DNA from 2 places in the Spirosoma lituiforme genome. Region 2 is predicted to be linked to the other one. Evidence: riboswitches for the same ligand, from Rfam matches in the RefSeq annotation. Region 2 holds a riboswitch; the other holds the start of a gene.
What was found. Region 2 has a riboswitch for thiamine pyrophosphate ahead of thiS (sulfur carrier protein ThiS). Riboswitches for the same ligand answer to the same signal wherever they lie in the genome.

Region 1 (6,195 bases), on a different contig from region 2:
GAATTGCATTCTGCGCAAACTGCGTGAATGCCAGCATATCGTCGGGTGTATCGGCTCGTGCCGCCAGTTGGCTGAGTGACCGGCTAAAATCCGTCAGGTAGAGAGCATCCTGCTGAATATAGTACTGGAACGTAGCTACCGGAAGGCTACCTCGCGTTAGTTCATGAACAAAGCCGTGTTCTAAAATGGCGGTATAAATGGGGCTGATGTGCTGCCAAAGCTGATCCGTAAACTTCATGCTGATGTCTTTTTGGGCGTTCAGAAAAATAGTGCCGCGGTTCCGGGTATACACGTTTATGAAACGGGCAGGTTATTGCCAGACAGCAAAAAAGTGGTGAACAGGCCCGTGCCCATGTCCCAGTTCATACGTGGCCCCCGCCCGGAGCGCTTGCGTCAGATAAGTCTTGGCTGCAGCTACGGCATCCACAACCGACAGGCCCCTGGCTAACCCGGCGGCAATGGCCGACGAAAGCGTACAGCCCGTACCATGTGAATTGCCGGTCTGGATTCGGCTTGTTGGAAACCAGTGCTGATCGTTGGCCGAGAGATACAGGAGGTCGGTACTTTCGTCTGATGGCAAATGGCCTCCTTTAACCAGAATTGCGCCCGGACAGAGAGCGGCCAGATCGATAGCGGCCTGCTGCATGTCGGCAAGCGTCTCGACAGAACGACCCAGCAACACACTAGTTTCGGGCAAATTGGGTGTAATGACCGATGCAATGGGAAGCAGGCATGTTTTGAGCGCGTCGACGGCTTCGTCCTGCAACAGCTTATCGCCACTCTTGGCTACCATAACCGGGTCAAGAACAATGGTTTTAACCCCAAACTGGACTAGGGTTTTTGCCACCTGCTCAATAACCTCCGCCGAATGCAGCATGCCGATTTTCACGGCATCGGTTCCTATATCACTTAACACCGCTTCTAACTGCTTCGCGATGAAGGCCGGCGGCACCGGCATAATACCCGTTACCGCTTTTGTATTCTGGGCCGTTAGCGCGGTAATAACCGACATGCCGTAGCAGCCCAGTGCGGCAAACGTTTTGAGATCGGCCTGAATACCGGCTCCCCCGCCACTATCGGAGCCCGCAATCGTTAAGGCGCGTGCGTATGTTTTCATACAGGTTCGTCAATCAGTTTGATAAGTGCGCGGGTAGCTTCGTAGGGGGACGGATGACCACAAATGGCCGAGACAACGGCGGCTCCCGTTGCCCCGGTTTGCCGGATCGACCGGATATTGTCGGCATTGATGCCACCAATGGCAAACGTGGGCAGGTCGGTTTGCTGACAAATAAACCCTAAACCTGGTAGACCAAGCAGGCTCGACGTATCCTGTTTGGTGCCGGTTGGGAATATGGTGGCAACGCCGAGGTAATCCAGATCGGCACCACGAACGGCTGCTAACTCAGTTAAGTTGTTGATCGACAGGCCAATGATTTTATTCGGGCCGATCAGCGAGCGAACCCGCTCATACGGCATGTCATCCTGACCAACGTGTACGCCATCGGCATCGACAGCGAGGGCTATATCGACCCGGTCATTGATGATCAGGGTAGCCTGGTAGTGCTGTGTAATGCGTTTCAGGGCAAAAGCAATGTCCAGAAAAGCGCGCGTGGGCAGGTCTTTCTCCCGCAACTGTATCCAACGGACTCCGGCCCGGCAGGCTTCTTCGACCACAAAGGGCAGGGTATGACCAGCCTGCCGCGCAATGGCGCTGTCAGTTACTAAATAAAGTCTGTTCACGCTTCCGTTAGTTGAAGTCGATCGCTGATAGTCGTTTCGGTCAGCTCATACAGGGCGTCCAGAAAGTTAACTTGCAGGCTCCCCGGCGAGGGCTTTTCGGCGGCTGCCAGCTCACCCGCGATGCCCATAACGGCCATCGCATGCGTAGCGGCTGAAAAATAATCGGTATTGACCGCGGCAAAAGCGCCCGTCAAGGCTGTCGCGGTACAACCCATACCCGTCACGTTGGCCATGAGGGGGTGGCCGTTGGCTATAATAGCTGTTTTATCGCCGTGAATAATGTAATCGGTTGCGCCACTGATGACCACCACACTGCCCCAAACGGAACTTAGCCGACGGGCCGCATCGATGGCTGCTTCGGAGCCGTACAAACTGTCTACCCCCTTGGTCTGGGCGTTGAGACCCGCCAGCGCCATAATTTCGGAAGCATTTCCCCGGATAATATCCGGTGCGGCCAGGGCCAGCAATTCTTCGCTAACCCGATTTCGGTAGGCGGTGGCACCAACACCAACCGGATCGAAAACGACAGGTTTACCCAGGGCTTTAGCCCGGGGCATGGCGAGCCGCATACCCGCCACGAAGCTGGCATCGAGCGTACCGATGTTAACGACCAGCGCACTCGAAATAGAAACAAAGTCTTCGACTTCTTCGGGCGCGTGAACCATAGCGGGTGAGGCTCCCAGAGCCAGCAGTGCATTGGCCGTATTGTTCATCACCACGAAGTTGGTAATGTTGTGGATAAGTGGCGATTGAGCGCGAATACGCGCAACGTCGGTCCAGATTGATTGAGGAGATCGAGTCATAGTGCTGTCAATGATTCGGTGAACAGCAACTTTAGGAGAGCGGAGCGCATCTCGTTAACTTTTCCCTACGGCAGTACAAGCTGCATCAGGTAGTGAGGGTATTCTCTCAGTCAGTCCAGTCAGGAACCGACACCCCTAAAGTTGTCGGGCAAAGGTAGCAGATAATGGATTACGAAATTGTAAAAAACGCATGACCATCTATTGACTTCAGAAAGTTTGAGATAGCTTTACAAGCAACATTCCTAATCCTGTATTCTGTGAAATTAGCGTCTATTCGTTACCTGTTTTTGCTGCTCTTTGTGCTGGGAGTAGCCTGCCCGACCATTGCCCAGACGCCCGACAATGCATTCGTTACTGGTGACCCGTTGCCCAACTCACCCGATCTATCGGCTCGCGGAACCTATGGTGTCGGGGTAAGAACCCTGAAGCTGATGCATAAAGACCAGGTTGATGTGCTTCATACAAAAGACGGTAAACATCCGCTCTACGACCGTCCGCTAACGGTTGAAGTCTGGTATCCGGCCCGTATGGCGGCCAGCAAACCCGCGATAGTTACGTACGAATCCGTGCTGGGCCGTTCCAATGACCCCAAGCGTCCGCTTATTCCGTTCACGTTTAGAGGACGGGCCAGTCGCGATGCCGAGCCAGATCCTAGTGGCGGGGCCTATCCGCTGGTCATTGTTTCGCACGGCTACCTGGGCTCACGGCTGCTGCTCACCTACTTGACGGAAAATCTGGCCTCGAAGGGGTACGTCGTTGTGGCCATCGACCATACCGAATCGACCTATAGTGATGCCGCCGGGTTTCCGAGTACGTTGCTGAATCGGGCACTCGATGATCTGTTTGTGTTGAATGAAATGGCCCGGCTAAGTGCCAAGTCCAGCAATATGTTTCTGGCCGGTTTGCTGACCGCCGATAACACGGCACTGGTTGGCTACTCGATGGGTGGTTATGGGGCGCTCAATGCAGTGGGGGCGGGTTACAGCCCGCAGGCGGTTAAGATGTTTGGTCAGCTTTCGGGTGGTAGTACTGCGCTTGACGTTCGGGCGATGGACTCACCCGCGTATAAAGCCTCGCTGGACCCTCGTATCAAGGCTGTTGTTGCCTTTGCGCCCTGGGGCATGGAGCGGGGCGTCTGGGATGCTGCCGGACTGGCGGGACTAACCCTGCCTACGCTGTTTGTGGCGGGTAGTAAAGACGATGTGTCGGGCTACGAGAAAGGTATAAAAGCCATTTATGATGGCGCTGTCAATGCAGATCGTTACCTGCTTACTTACGTAAATGCCCGACACAATGTAGCCCCGAACCCGCCACCAATGGCTTCGCTACAGCCCGGCGTATCGCCGGATGAGTACATGCACTATGCTGAACCCGCCTGGAATGAACACCGGATCAATAACATAAACCAGCACTTCGTAACCGCCTTTCTGGGAATGCATCTGAAAAAGATGGACTATGCGAAGTACCTGAACCTTCCCGAAACCGACGCTGGTGGCCCCTGGACGGGTTTCAAACCCCGAATGTCGGTCGGGCTGGAAATGCGCCACGCAAAGCCGTAGGTTTTTTTGACGAACATAGAGGCCCGAAGAACATAGAGAAATAAAATGTTGATTTATCCTCTGTCTTCTTCAGGTCTCTGTGTTTAAACGATGGTCTTATTTCTACATATAGACTCGCTTAAAACGTGACTTTTAGCAAGGCACCGTCGCCCAGGCTGGTTATGTAAGCCGTGTGACCGTTGCTTACTTTTAAGTCGGTTGGTAGATTCAGTTTGTCGAGCAAAATAGTGCTGTCCGTTCCATTGGCCCGCAATAGACGACCCGTATTCTGGGCGAAACCTGTAGCGCCAAAAGCTGCAAATTCGAGTACCAGCGGTTTGCCGTTACCATCGTTCTCCACGTCAACTAAACTGTTGAACGTCTGCTGATAAACGCTGAGTTTTCCAGCCATATCCATCTGATAAACAATGGCCTTGCCAGCAGGAAACGGAAAGCCCAGCAGCGTACTGATCAGAAACTGGTGGCCATCGTAGGTGATCCCCGTAGGTACCGACTGAATAAAGGGGGGACCAGGAGGAGGGCCCGCTGGATTCGGGTTGACAATACCCGGTACTTCGGCTACTACGCTTAACTCGCCGGTTTTCGACCGTCGAATGATGGCATTCGCGGCAGCATCGGCAATGTACAGCGCACCGTCCGGCCCAAGCGTTAAATTGTAGATGTGTGATTCGCCGGTATCGTTTGTAAACGTATGGTCGATGACAAATTTTCGGATATCTTCGGGTACGAGGCTGGAAGCGGCTACGGGGGGCGTCATATCCGTTTTATACGATGCGAGGTCGAACGTATAAAGTCCTTTGGGGGTCAAGAAATAGAGCATCCCATTGGCAACCAGCAAATGATCGACCGCATCCAGATCGCCCATAGTGTTAGTTTGTGAATAAATCCCGGTAACAATCGGATGTTTCTTACCATCCTGGGTAATCTCCGATACGATGCCGTCATTGTTTCCGGTACCTTGCTCGGCAACAAAAACACGACCACTGGCATCCGTCTCTACACTAATAGGCGCAATCAGGCCTGTTGCCAGCGGGGCGACTGTGAAGACAGGGTCCGAAGGAGTGGGTATGCGATGATCCTGGCAACTCGTAATGAAAAGAAGGGCCACCAGACCACTGTACAGCATTACTTTGTGATTCATAACAACGAACGGATTGAGTGAAAAAGGAGTACGAAAGTTTTGGACAAAGAGAAGCCTACTGTTTTATCAGTCAGGAAGTTATGACAGGTAGGTGGCTCCCTGTATAAGTATTGAGGGAACGGCATAAATTACCGGACGAATAAATCAAACGGTATATCCAGGCTGAAGACACTATGATCTGACTGGTTAGAAGCACCGTAAAAAATGGCCTTGCTAAGGGTCTGTACTAAGTAGAAACAGCAACGAGTCTTCCTTACTGGTACGTGGCTCGGGTATGCCGATGCTGCCTGTCATACCTGACGCCTACCGATTAATTAGTTAGCTAACCAGTTCATTATTTTCTGTTTCTTCTTTTTGACATGATACGCAAAACCCTTTTGTTCATTCTATTTCTGGCTGGTTCATGGACTACGCAGGCCCAACCGTTCGGTAAACTCGTACAGAAAACGCCCGGTATCGTCTCTTACACCCTGCGCGACAGTTTCGGTAAGGACGTTCCTGGTACGTTAGATAAGATCAAAGCCTGGGGAATTACCGATATTGAGTTTTCGAGTCTCTTTGGCAAGACCGCTCCTGAACTCCGCGCCCTCCTCGATCAGCGCGGACTCAAATGCAGTAGTTACGGGGTGAGTTACGATGCCATTAATCAGAAAGCTGATTCGATCCTGCAAAACGCGCAGGCGCTGGGTGTTCAGTACATCCGGATCGGGTCGATACCGCACAAGACAGCCGCTACGCTGGAGATGATGAAGAGCGCTGCCGACGTATTCAATCGCTTTGGCAAGAAGGCGCACGAAAAAGGAATCATGTTCTGCTACCACAATCACGGATTCGAGTTTCAGCCCTACGAGAACGGTACGCTATTCGATTACCTGGTGAAGGAAACGAATCCCGAGTATGTGGGCTATGAAATGGACGTAACCTGGACTTATTTGCCGGGGCAGGACCCAGC
Region 2 (6,195 bases):
GCGGTCCCGCCAATCAGACATGTCGCACCCAGCAACGTACGGGCTTTAGCAACGGGCATATCCTCCTGCCCCAGGTGTACACCGTCCGCTCCAATGTCGCCTACCAAGTACGGGTTGTCATTGATGATCAGGCGGGCCTTATGCTGGCGGCATACGGCCAGGGTTTCCAGCGCAAGCGCTTTCCAATCGGCATACGTCCGGTTCTTCACCCGAAGCTGTATCCAGTCGGCCCCGGCCCGGCAAGCCGTATCGGCCTGCGCGGGTTGGGTAACAATGTAGTGTAGGGGACTGATGTTCATTCTATAGATAAAGCTGACTACCCTGCTCGGCAAACTCCTTCGATTTGGCCTGCATGGCTTTCTCAAGAACGTCTTCATCGACCATCCCGTTTTGCGCAGCATAGTCGCGTACATCCTGCGTAATCTTCATCGAGCAGAAATTGGGACCGCACATGGAACAGAAATGAGCCGTTTTAGCCCCCTCGGCGGGTAGTGTTTCGTCATGAAATTCCCGCGCCGTATCCGGATCAAGGGCCAGATTGAACTGGTCCTCCCAGCGAAACTCGAACCGGGCTTTGCTCAGGGCATTATCCCGGTATTGCGCACCGGGGTGTCCTTTAGCCAGATCGGCCGCGTGAGCCGCAATTTTATACGTGATCACGCCGTCTTTCACATCTTTTTTATTAGGCAGACCAAGGTGTTCTTTGGGGGTCACGTAGCACAGCATGGCCGTACCAAACCAGCCAATCATAGCCGCCCCAATAGCCGATGTGATGTGATCGTAGCCGGGAGCAATGTCCATTGTCAGCGGCCCAAGTGTATAAAACGGGGCCTCGTCGCAGTGCTGGAGCTGCTTGTCCATGTTGGCTTTGATCATGTGCATCGGCACGTGGCCCGGCCCTTCAATCATAACCTGTACATCGTGTTTCCAGGCTATTTTGGTGAGTTCACCCAGCGTTTCCAGTTCGGCAAACTGCGCAGCATCGTTAGCGTCGGCAATGGAACCGGGTCGCAGGCCGTCACCCAGCGAAAACGACACGTCGTAGGCCTTCATGATGGCACATATTTCCTCGAAATGGGTGTACAGTAAATTCTCCCTGTGGTGGGCCAGACACCACTTGGCCATGATACTCCCCCCCCGCGACACGATTCCCGTTACCCGGCGGGCCGTTAGCGGAATGTACCGCAGCAACACCCCGGCATGAATCGTGAAGTAATCGACGCCCTGCTCGGCCTGCTCAATGAGCGTGTCCTTAAAGATTTCCCAAGTCAGCGCTTCGGCTTTGCCGTTCACTTTTTCGAGCGCCTGGTAAATGGGCACCGTTCCCACGGGTACCGGGCAGTTGCGGATGATCCATTCGCGGGTTTCGTGAATATTCTTCCCCGTCGATAAATCCATCAGCGTATCGCCACCCCACCGGCAGCTCCACACGGCTTTTTCTACTTCTTCCTCGATACTCGACGAGACAACCGAGTTGCCGATGTTGGTGTTGATCTTGACCAGAAAATTACGGCCAATGATCATCGGCTCGATTTCCGGATGGTTGATGTTGGCGGGAATGATGGCGCGCCCGGACGCTACCTCCTGCCGGACAAATTCGGGGGTGATGTATCCTTTCGGTGTGTTAGCCCCGAAGCTATTGCCCGGATGCTGCTGCCAGAGGCCAGAATCATCATTGAGGGTGTCGATGCGCTGGTTTTCCCGAATGGCGATGTATTCCATTTCGGGGGTAATGATCCCCTGCCGGGCGTAGTACAACTGCGTGACATTACGGCCTTCCCTGGCCCGCAACGGATGGCGGATGTGCGCAAACCGCAGCGCATCCAGCCGTTGGTCAGCTAGTCGCTGGTTGGCGTAACCGGACGAAAACGCCGTTTGTTGTTCGACATCGCCCCGGTCCAGAATCCACGATTCGCGCAGGCGGGGAAGCCCCTGCTCCAGGTCAATTTCGACGGCAGGGTCCGTGTAGGGCCCGCTGGTATCGTAAACTGTGACGGGCGCATTGGGCGTTCGATCATGGCGGCTGCCGCCGTGTGCGATCGTATCCGACAACGTAATCTCGCGCATGGCGACGCGAATGTCGTGCAGTTGACCCGGTACGTAAATTTTCCGGGACCCCGTTAGCGGCTGCCGCGTAATGGTTTGCCCGGTTGGTAATTGCTCGGCTTTCTGGTTCATGGTCATCCTCCCTGAGTAGCTTGTAAAATCGTGATCTTGTCACTGCCGGACAGGCCAACCTGTTCCCAGTCGGTGCGGGGAATGATGCTGTTGTTGACGGCAACAGCAATGCCTTTTTTGTCGACAAGGGCCAATTCGGCGAGCAGGCTTTTGAGCGAAGCCGTCGGTTGCGTGTCAACAGACTGGTTATTGACGAATACGGTCATAGACGTGTGCGTAGTTGCGCTACAGACACCCGCTACAGGAGAAAACCCAACGAAGAAAACGGGGAAAGAAACTACCGAATGGCAACCAACAGGCCGGACGGAGAAACCGCACGAAACGCTGTCACAAAAAAGTTGCATTCTCGCTTTTCCCTCCGCAGGTATTATCCTGTTCAGGTTCAAAGGGTGATCTCTCAGCCCGGTTGGGCACCCCTAAAGCTTGTGCTTGTTAGCACGGCAAATGTAGAAAACGTTTTTTAGTAACCGGGCCGATGGCCTGAATTATTTTGAATTAGATATATGGATCAATAAGCATACGGGTCCCTTTCTGCTTCTCTTTTTCACAGTAAAGAGCCTACACGTGCCAACTGCAATCAGATTACACAACCAATTTAAGATTAGAAGAACGATAAAATAAACTAGAGCAATAGTCTTCACAATCAGTGAATAACAGCACTCGCGTGCTTGCCCTGACCAGCCTGGTACTTCTGTAGAATGGCCATAATTTTATGCTGAATGTCGGTGTTTTCGTAAACGCCCCGAAAATCCAGCGAGTACGGACCGTAGGCAAAAACAGGCACCATAATACCCGAATGGTCGTTGGTACTGAAGTTCCCATCCACGTAGCCGCGCTTCAGATCGCCATCCAGCAGACTTAGTCCGCCCGTTTCGTGATCGGCGGTGATAATGACCAGCGTTTCGCCGTTTGCGTCGGCAAAACGGATCGCATCCCCAATGGTGCGGTCAAAGTCCAGCATTTCTTCCACCACATACCGCATGTTATTAGCGTGTCCACCGTAATCGATCTGAGCGCCTTCTGCCATGATAAAAAACCCTGCTTTATTCGGTGCCAGCTCGTGCAGTGTTTTCTGGAGGCTTCGTTGTAAAAAGTCCTTTCTCCCCTTGTTAACGGCAACGACCGATTGATCGTCGAGTAGCACAAACGGGCGTTTCAGACGGTCCAGTTGGTCAAAGGTTGTACCGATCTGGTATCCTTGCTGCTGTAGGGTATCCAGGATGTTCTGATCCTTGAAGTGCCGGTAACCACCCCCGATCAGAATCTGAACCGGATCCTGAAGGAAATCAGCCGCAATCTCCCGCTCAAACATACGGTCGGGCTGATGCGCAAAAAAAGCCGCTGGCGTCGCATCGGTCACCGGACCTGCCGAAATTACCCCGCTAACCATGTTCCATTTTTTGATCAGCGCCGGAATGGCCGGGAGGGCTTTTCCCGTCGAATCGACCCCAATGGCTCGGTTATTCGTTTTGTGCCCCGTCGCCATGGCCGTGGCACCGGCCGCCGAATCCGTGATGTAAGTATCGGCCGCGCTGGTTTTGGAAAACCCGATATTCAGCAGTTTGGCCAGGTTCAAGTCACCCCGGTTTGCGGTAAGGCCCGCGTAAATCTGGGCGAGGCCCATCCCGTCGCCAATCAGTAAAATCACGTTTTTAACCCGGCTGCGGGAATCATTGTTCCGGTACGTTGGCTGGTACAGCGTATACGGGGTGGGATTCTGATACTCAGCCGTCTGGCGTTGCTTCAAAAAGTGCCCGAGGGCAGCAATCTGATCGGTATTGATGTAATCGACTCCCATGTTCATAAGCGTTTTCCACGTGTTAATGTTATCCGGAGTTGCCCAGAACCGAATTTTTTTACCCTGCCGGTGAACCTGCTGAATAATAGCCTGGATCCTGGCCCGTTCTTTCTTCACAATCAACCCTTTTCCGTTCCAGCGGGTGTAATACGGAAATGCCTGACTGATCAGACCCACGTGCGCAAGCTGCTCGGGTGTATAAGCCATCTCGGGGCGTCCATCGAACTGAAGCCAGTCGGGATACTGGCTGAATTGGTCCGGTGCGGGTACGTTGCCACTGACCACCACTTTTACCACGCCACCAGCCCCAAAAATATCCGGGTAAGCACTCAGCGCACGGACCAGCAGCGGTAAGGATAAGCGGGCCGGGGTTTTCAGGTCGATGAGCCATTGCAGGCCGTAGTTGGTATCAGCGTATATCTTGCCCTTGTTGGCGCGTACTTTCTCGACAATGAGTTTAATGTACAACGCGTCAAGCGTCCGGTCGGCGGTAATATTGGCCGAGTCGTGGGCTACATACAGCTGTCCATTCCGGGCGTATATGTCCGCTTCGATGGAGCCAAACGCCTGGTCATACGCCTGCCAGAAGGGGATAGTCTGTTCGTAATCGTTGTGCGAGTGCGCCTGTGCTGGCGAGTAAACTGTACCTGACTGAGCACTGACCAGCGTAGTCCAGCCAATCCAGAAGGTAAGAACGGAAAGTAGTTGTTTTTGCATTGACGTAATAAAAACTCCGGCAATCTACATACGGAGAAGCCGTTGTTGACCTTACCGGACGAAAGCGGCCAGGCTACTATACAGGCCATATTTTCACTAAAGGTAACCTGGAGCTACTTGCCGAGATGGCCAGTCGATCATTCTTAATAGATTGATAACAGCGTTTACCCAGTTGTCTAAACGGGCCAAACCAACACGGTGCACCGGGGCGACCTGGCCCGGATAAGCCTGGCGATCTTTCGGGCTTCTTCGTTAAATAATTATTATGCTTACGGATTCGGTCGGTCCGGTCTTCATCATCCCGTTACTTTCGCTGCTCTTTAATTTCATTTTAATGCTATGATGAATACTGGAAGACTAGCTACCGTTGTACTACTGGCCCTGTTAGCGCAAAGCTGCGTTGACGATCACCGCCTGAACCCGGTTTCTGAAGATCCCGCAACGTTCAAAGAAATAGCCTCTGCCGATCTGGGCGGAACGGCCTCCGCCCAGATCGCGGCTTACGATCCCATCAGTAAACGGCTGTTCGTGGTTAATAACGAAGCAGCCCCGAAAGTAGATATTCTGAACCTGTCAGCGTACCCAGCGGTGACAAAAGAATCGGCCATCAACGTTTCGTCGCTGAGCGGGGGGGCCAACAGTGTGGCCGTTAGCGGGGGCAAGCTGGCGGTGGCGCTGGAGGCCACCAACAAACAGCAGAACGGCAGCGTTCTTGTGGTCAACACCAGCACGCTGGCAACCATCAAGCAGGTTCCGGTAGGGGCTTTGCCAGACATGGTTACGTTTAGTCCCGACGGGGCTTATATCGTTACCGCCAACGAAGGAGAGCCATCTGCCGACTACAAAACGGACCCCGTTGGCTCGGTGTCGATTATTAACGTAGCCGACAATTATAGTGTACGCACCCTCACCTTCGAATCGTTTGCGGGGTCACAGACGCAGCTGGCAGCCGGGGGCTTTCGGGTATTCGGCCCAAACGCATCGTTGGCCCAGGATGTTGAGCCGGAATACGTAGCCATCTCACCCGACTCGAAAACCGCCTGGGTAACGCTTCAGGAAAACAACGGCATGGCGGAAATTGATCTCGTTGCGGGTAGTATCCGGCGCATCGTACCCTTCGGCACAAAGGAGTTCAGCCAGGCCGGTAACGCCATCGATCCCAGCGACCGCGATAACCAAATCAGCCTGCGAACGGGTCCCGTCAAGTCTTTTTTTCTGCCCGACGCGATTTCGTACTTCTCCGCCAACAATGCCAACTACGTCATCACGGCTGACGAAGGTGATGCCCGCGAGTACACAGCCTTCGATGAGCAGGTTCGTATTGGAAACCTTGCGCTCGATGCCACCATTTTCCCGAACGCAGCTACCCTGAAACAAAACGCGAATTTTGGCCGCCTGCGGGTAACCAATACGGCCGGTAACAGCAACGGCGTGTACAAAGAATTGGTCGGATTTGGCGGTCGGGGGTTCAGCATTTATAATGCGGCAACCGGACAGCGGGT

Region 1: it holds a riboswitch for thiamine pyrophosphate, as region 2 does, so the genes downstream of both, thiM (hydroxyethylthiazole kinase) here and thiS (sulfur carrier protein ThiS) in region 2, are expected to answer to the same signal.

The regions. Positions count from the first base shown of each region.
Region 1 covers NZ_BAAHBO010000005.1:395,897-402,091, reverse strand. The annotation lists gene tenA (thiaminase II) at 1-292, opposite strand, end outside; gene thiD (bifunctional hydroxymethylpyrimidine kinase/phosphomethylpyrimidine kinase) at 311-1,117, opposite strand; gene thiE (thiamine phosphate synthase) at 1,114-1,740, opposite strand; gene thiM (hydroxyethylthiazole kinase) at 1,737-2,543, opposite strand; TPP riboswitch at 2,589-2,690, opposite strand; gene ACYU87_RS19170 (alpha/beta hydrolase family protein) at 2,801-4,102, shown strand; gene ACYU87_RS19165 (ScyD/ScyE family protein) at 4,221-5,243, opposite strand; gene ACYU87_RS19160 (sugar phosphate isomerase/epimerase family protein) at 5,603-6,195, shown strand, end outside.
Region 2 covers NZ_BAAHBO010000002.1:494,385-500,579, forward strand. The annotation lists gene ACYU87_RS10505 (thiamine phosphate synthase) at 1-299, opposite strand, end outside; gene thiC (phosphomethylpyrimidine synthase ThiC) at 301-2,178, opposite strand; gene thiS (sulfur carrier protein ThiS) at 2,181-2,384, opposite strand; TPP riboswitch at 2,515-2,606, opposite strand; gene ACYU87_RS10520 (alkaline phosphatase) at 2,822-4,693, opposite strand; gene ACYU87_RS10525 (choice-of-anchor I family protein) at 5,033-6,195, shown strand, end outside.